2 regions of the Variovorax sp. J2P1-31 genome follow, and region 2 is predicted to be linked to the other one. Evidence: predicted binding sites of a transcription regulator. Region 2 holds the regulator's gene; the other holds the start of a gene.

Region 1 (3,398 bases), on a different contig from region 2:
GATTCGGAACCGATGCGCCTGGTCAAGTCGCGCATCGCCAAGGTCGCGCGCGGCATGGCGCCGGTGCTGGTGCGCGGCGAGTCGGGCACCGGCAAGGAGCTGGTCGCGCGCGCGGTGCATGCCTGCAGCCAGCGCAGCGAAGGCCCCTTCGTGGCCGTCAACTGCGGCGCGATTCCCGAGAACCTGCTCGAGGCCGAGTTCTTCGGCGCGCGCAAGGGCTCCTACACCGGCTCGTCGCAGGACCGCGACGGCTACTTCCAGGCGGCCCGCGGCGGCACGCTGTTCCTCGACGAGATCGGCGACCTGCCGCTGGCCATGCAGTCCAAGCTGCTGCGCGCGATCCAGGAACGCAGCGTGCGGCCGATCGGCTCGACGCAGGAGGACGCGGTCGACGTGCGCATCGTGAGCGCCACCCACAAGGACCTGCAGGCCGAGGTCCAGGGCGGCCGCTTCCGCCAGGACCTGTTCTACCGGCTCAACGTGATCGAGATCGCGGTGCCGGCCCTGCGCGACCGGCGCGAGGACCTGCCGCTGCTGTGCGCCGCGCTGCTGGCGCGCATCGCCCGCGACGCCGGCATGAGCGTGCCCGTGCTCTCGCCGGAAGTGGTCGACCGCCTGACGGCCCATCCGCTGCAGGGCAATGTGCGCGAGCTCGAGAACCTGCTGCACCGCGCGGTCGCGCTGAACGACGGCGACGAGCTGCACCTGGATTTCGAGGCCAGCGGCGCGGCGCCGCTCGAACGCCCGGCCGCCGCGGCGCTGCCAGCCGCCGCTCCGCCGCAGGCAGCGCCGGCGGCCGTGCCGCCCGCCGTGCCGCCGGACCTGCAGACCTACCTCGACCAGCAGGAGCGCGAGATCCTGGTGCGCGCGCTGCGCGAGAGCGGCTTCAACCGCACCGCGGCGGCGGCGCGCCTGGGCCTGAGCCTGCGCCAGATCCGCTACCGCATCGCGCGCCTGGGCATCAGCACACCGGGCGGCGAGGAAGCCGCGGGCGCCGGCGATGAAGGATGACACCGACGCGCTGTGGCAGGCGGGCTGGTACCGCTTCGCCAGGGCGCTGCCCTCGCCCAACTTCGGCGCCCGGCCGGAGGGCGCACAGGTCGACCTGATCGTGCTGCATTCCATCAGCCTGCCGCCCGGCCGCTACGGCGGCGACGAGGTGCAGCGGTTGTTCACCAACCAGCTCGACTGGGATGCGCACCCCTATTTCCAGCAGATCCGCGGCACCCAGGTGTCGGCGCACTTCTATGTGCGGCGCAACGGCGAGCTCTGGCAGTTCGTGAGCTGCGACGCGCGCGCCTGGCATGCCGGCCCCTCGGCCTGGCGCGGCCGGAGCAACTGCAACGACGACTCGATCGGCATCGAGCTCGAAGGCCTGGAGGGCGAACGCTTCGAGGACGCGCAATACGAGACGCTGGCCAGCCTCTGCCCGGCGATCGCGCAGCACTACGCGATCGCCTTCGTGGCCGGGCACGAGCACGTCGCGCCGGGCCGCAAGATCGATCCGGGCCCGGGCTTCACCTGGCCGCGGCTGCAGGCCGACACCGGCTGGCCGGCCGCGATGTTCCCCGCGGGCACGGTGGGGCGCTAAAGATTTTCAATCGCTCGGGCATCGGCGATGCCCTGCGGCTCGCGCCGGACCGCGCACACTTTGCAGGACGCGCGGCCCAGTAACCACGGGGCCTGCAAGCCCAAAAGCGCTGGAAAGCGGCGTGGTTGCTGGCTTCGTGCAAACTGATCCAGTAACCATGCCGCATGGCACGCGCCTCAGCCGCGAAGCACGCACTTCCACCTGCATTGAAGTCCGTGAAAAACACTACATCTAGTGATTGTGGGCACCCCACACACTAGATATAGTGTGCCTGCCCGCTCCGACGGCCACGAACGCAGCGTGGCCCCGACGGCCGAACGCCGAGCCGCCTCGCCGTTCCCCCAACAAGAAATCGCCAAACAGAGGACCGCATGCAAACAGCCCTGAACACACCGTCCGCCGCCCGCGCCAACGTGCCGCAGCAGAACGCCGGCGCCCGCGACACCGCAGGCACGCCCACCAACGAGGCGCTCACGCACTACCAGATCATCCGCCGCAACGGCGCGGTCGTGCCCTTCGAGCCCAACAAGATCGCCATCGCGCTGATGAAGGCCTTCCTGGCCGTGCACGGCACCCAGGGCGCGGCCTCGGCCAGCGTGCGCGAGACCGTCGACACGCTGACGCAGTCGGTGGTGCGCGCCATGGTGCGCTCGCGCCCGAGCGGCGGCACCTTCCACATCGAGGACGTGCAGGACGCGGTCGAGCTGGGCCTGATGCGCGGTGGCCACCATGAGATCGCACGCGCCTACGTGCTCTACCGCGAACGCCGGTCGCAGGAACGCACCAAGCAGGGCGAACAGGACGCGCCGGCCGCGCCCGCGCTGCACGTGCTCGAACGCGGCGAGCGCGTCGCGCTCGACCTGAACGAACTCAAGGGCCTGATCGAGTCCGCCTGCGAAGGCCTGGGCGACACCATCACCGCCGCGCCGATCCAGGCCGAGACGATGCGCAACCTGTACGACGGCGTGCCGCTCGACGAGGTCTACAAGGCCTCGATCCTGGCCGCCCGCACGCTGATCGAGAAGGACCCGGACTACACCTTCGCCACCGCGCGCCTGCTGCTGCACACGATCTTCAAGGAGATCATCGGCCGCGAAGTGATGCCGGCCGAACGCTCGCAGGCCTACGTCGACTACTTCCCGCAGTTCATCAAGAAGGGCGTCGACAACGAGCTGCTCGACGAGAAGCTGCTGCAGTTCGACCTGCCGCGCCTGGGCGCCGCCCTCAAGGCCGAACGCGACCTGCAGTTCGACTACCTCGGCCTGCAGACCCTGTACGACCGCTACTTCCTGCACGTGCGCAAGACCCGCATCGAGCTGCCGCAGGCCTTCTTCATGCGCGTGGCCATGGGCCTGTCGCTGGGCGAGATCGACCGCGAAGCGCGTGCCATCGAGTTCTACGAAGTGCTGTCGTCCTTCGACTTCATGTCGAGCACGCCCACGCTGTTCAACGCCGGCACGCTGCGCTCGCAGCTGTCGAGCTGCTACCTGACGACCGTGCCCGACGACCTGGACGGCATCTACGAGTCGATCAAGGAGAACGCGCTGCTGTCGAAGTTCGCCGGCGGCCTGGGCAACGACTGGACCCGCGTGCGCGCGCTGGGCAGCCACATCAAGGGCACCAACGGCGAATCGCAGGGCGTCGTGCCCTTCCTCAAGGTGGTCAACGACACGGCCGTGGCCGTGAACCAGGGCGGCAAGCGCAAGGGCGCGGTCTGCACGTACCTCGAAACCTGGCACCTCGACATCGAGGAGTTCCTGGAGCTGCGCAAGAACACCGGCGACGACCGCCGCCGCACGCACGACAT
Region 2 (3,398 bases):
GGGCGCGGCCAACCTCGACGACGACGGTGGCTACACCGGCAAGGTGATGGCCGAACACGAGCGGCTGCGCCTGGTGGCCGACGGCCGCTCGCTGCCGGTGACGCCGCCCGCGGCCACCCGTACCCAGCCGATCCCGATCGTGGCGCCGGCCCCGGCCGCCAAGCCCGAGGTCGCGCCGCCGCAGAAGGTGGCGCTGCTCGCGGCCTCCTGATCGGCCCTGCGCCGGCCCGGCCGGCGACGCTGGGCTACACTCGCGAGGTACGCGACTGGCGATAGGTGCCATCCCTCTTCTTGCTGCGGATGGCGCTGACGTGGAATACCACTGGGAAGCGTGCCGCCCGGCCTCCGGGCGATCAGCCGTTCGCCTGGGCAGCCCTTGTTGTTTCATCTCAGAAGAACAGACAAGGACCACCGTCTTCAAAGGACTGCCATGTACCACCGCGACATCCTGGTCGAACAGACCGACCCCGAAATCTGGGCTGCGATCCAAGCCGAGAACGCACGCCAGGAACACCACATCGAACTGATCGCCAGCGAGAACTACGCCTCGCCGGCCGTGATGCAGGCCCAGGGCTCGCAGCTCACCAACAAGTACGCCGAAGGCTACCCGGGCAAGCGCTACTACGGCGGTTGCGAGCATGTGGACGTGGCCGAGCAGCTGGCCATCGACCGCGTCAAGCAGATCTTCGGCGCCGACGCCGCCAACGTACAGCCCCATTGCGGCGCCTCGGCCAACGAAGCCGTGATGCTGGCCTTCCTCAAGCCCGGCGACACCATCATGGGCATGAGCCTGGCCGAAGGCGGCCACCTGACCCACGGCATGCCGCTGAACATGAGCGGCAAGTGGTTCAACGTGGTGAGCTACGGCCTGGACGCCAACGAAGCCATCGACTACGACGCGATGGAGCGCAAGGCGCACGAGCACAAGCCCAAGCTGATCATCGCGGGCGCCTCGGCCTACTCGCTGCACATCGACTTCGAGCGCTTCGCCAAGGTGGCCAAGGACGTCGGCGCGATCTTCATGGTCGACATCGCCCACTACGCCGGCCTGGTGGCCGCGGGCGTGTACCCCAACCCGGTGCCGCATGCCGACATCGTGACCTCGACCACCCACAAGAGCCTGCGCGGCCCGCGCGGCGGCATCATCCTGATGAAGTCGCAGCACGAGAAGGCGATCAACAGCGCGATCTTCCCCGGCCTGCAGGGTGGCCCGCTGATGCACGTGATCGCCGCCAAGGCGGTCGCGTTCAAGGAAGCCATGACGCCCGAGTTCAAGGCCTACCAGCAACAGGTGGTCAAGAACGCCCAGATCGTGGCCGAGACGCTGACCGCACGCGGCCTGCGCATCGTGAGCGGACGCACCGAAAGCCACGTGATGCTGGTCGACCTGCGCGCCAAGGGCATCACCGGCAAGGAAGCCGAAGCGGTGCTGGGCGCGGCCCACATGACGATCAACAAGAACGCGATCCCCAACGATCCCGAGAAGCCGATGGTGACCAGCGGCGTGCGCATCGGCACGCCGGCCATGACCACGCGCGGCTTCAAGGACGAGGAAGCGCGCCTGACGGCCAACCTGGTGGCGGACGTGCTCGAGAACCCGCGCGATGCGGCGAACATCGATGCCGTGCGCGCCAAGGTGCACGCGCTGACGAGCCGGTTCCCGGTCTACCGTTGAGCTGTTCCGCCTAGGCCGCCCGCAGCATGAAGTGTCCGTTCTGCGGCCATGCCGAGACCCAGGTCGTCGAGACCCGGGTTTCGGAAGACGGCGACTTCGTGCGCCGCCGTCGCCAGTGCGGCGACTGCGACAAGCGCTTCACCACCTACGAACGGCCGGACGTCAACTTCCCGGTCGTGGTCAAGAAGGACGGCAGCCGCGCCGACTTCGACTCCAAGAAGGTGCGCGCCTCGATGATGCTGGCGCTGCGCAAGCGGCCGGTGAGCATCGAGCAGATCGACGGCGCGCTGCTGCGCATCGACCAGCGCCTGCTGTCCAGCGGCCTGCGCGAGATCGACTCGACCAAGGTCGGCGAACTCGTGATGCGCGAACTCAAGAAGCTCGACAAGGTGGCCTACGTGCGCTTCGCCTCGGTCTACCGCAGCTTCGAGGACGTGGACGAGTTCCGGCAGCTGCTGCGGGACATCTGAGTCCTCGTTGTCAGCGCTGGCTGCCGCAGCGCCCCAGGCCGCAATCGCCGGCCTTGTCGGGGTCGCACAGCTTGGGCCGGCCCGACGCCGGGATCACGATCGAACGGCGCCGCCCGGTCTCGGCCCTGAGGGTCAGGCAGCCCAGCGCGTTGATGCCCTTGCTGCCGCCGGCGAAGCCGTTGGCGTCGTAGCGGACCGCGCGGTCGAAGCCGTTCCCCAGCGTGTCGACCGCCACCCCTTCGCGCAAGGGCTCGAAGCGCCGCAGGCTCGTGGTCTCGCCGCCCTGCCGGACCTGCACCTGCCAGCCGCTGCCCCAGTCGCGCTCCAGCGGCACCACGCTGACGCTCTGCGAGCGCCGTAGCGCCTCGGTGCGCGCCAGGCTCAGCGCGGCGAGGAAGTCGCCGGTGCCGGCCGCCAGCCGCTGGTTCAGCAGCAGGCCGCGAAAGCCCGGGACGGCCAGCATCGCCAGCACGGCGAGCAGCACCAGCACCACCAGCATTTCGACCATCGTGAAACCCCCGTCGCCGCGCGTGGGCCTGGTCATGGCCAGCACGCACGCGGCGATGCCGTGCCGCTGCAGCCCTTCTCGCCCCGGCTGTCCAGCCAGAGCGAGCGGACCTGCGGGTCGGAGAAGCCGCTCCGCAGCGAAGCCTGCAGCCGGATGCAGCGCCGCGCATCGGGCTGCCCTTCGCAGGGGTCGAGGGTCAGCGTGTAGCGGCCGGCACCCGCGCCCAGGCCCGAGTCGCTGGCGAAGACCGTGTCGCGGTAGCGTGCGCGCTGGGTGTAGAAACGTTCCTGCTGCTGCATCTCCTGCAGCAGCGCGGCGCGCGCCTCGGCACGCCAGCCCTTGCGCACCGCGTCGAGGTAGGAGGGATAGGCGATTGCCGCGAGGATGGCAATGACGACCAGGGCGATCATCAGCTCGATCATCGTGAAGCCCCGGACCGTGGCGGCGGTGCCGCGCCTCATGGCTTCAGCTCCTTGAAGTCGAGCACCCGGCGCCAGTTCAGGCGCCCCGCCACGCGGCTGACCTTGCCGCCGGCGAGCGGCCGGTCGATGGACACGGCCGGGCCGCTGCCCGTCCCGGTGCCGATGCTGACGACCTCGAGCTTGCGCGTGTCGGTGCGGCGCCCGAAGGCGTCGGTCCGGCTGAAGGCGCCATCGCCCGCCTGCAGCACCAGCGGCGCGCCGGGCATGCCGACCGTCGAGGGGATGCAGGTCGGGCCCTCCGACAGGCCGGTCATCGCATTCAC

The links. Region 2 encodes NrdR, which represses ribonucleotide reductase genes. Its sites were predicted from a motif close to CACNANATNTNGTG; they were not measured.
Region 1: the regulator NrdR is predicted to act here: its motif matches at 1,846-1,859, upstream of QTI20_RS12455 (ribonucleoside-diphosphate reductase subunit alpha).

The regions. Positions count from the first base shown of each region.
Region 1 is NZ_JASZYA010000002.1:289,039-292,436, reverse strand. It holds gene QTI20_RS12465 (sigma-54-dependent transcriptional regulator) at 1-1,011, shown strand, start outside; gene ampD (1,6-anhydro-N-acetylmuramyl-L-alanine amidase AmpD) at 1,001-1,591, shown strand; gene QTI20_RS12455 (ribonucleoside-diphosphate reductase subunit alpha) at 1,963-3,398, shown strand, end outside.
Region 2 is NZ_JASZYA010000001.1:1,278,102-1,281,499, reverse strand. It holds gene QTI20_RS05880 (lytic transglycosylase domain-containing protein) at 1-211, shown strand, start outside; ZMP/ZTP riboswitch at 253-378, shown strand; gene glyA (serine hydroxymethyltransferase) at 431-1,675, shown strand; gene nrdR (transcriptional regulator NrdR) at 1,702-2,145, shown strand; gene QTI20_RS05865 (GspH/FimT family pseudopilin) at 2,156-2,689, opposite strand; gene QTI20_RS05860 (type IV pilin protein) at 2,686-3,114, opposite strand; gene QTI20_RS05855 (pilus assembly protein) at 3,111-3,398, opposite strand, start outside.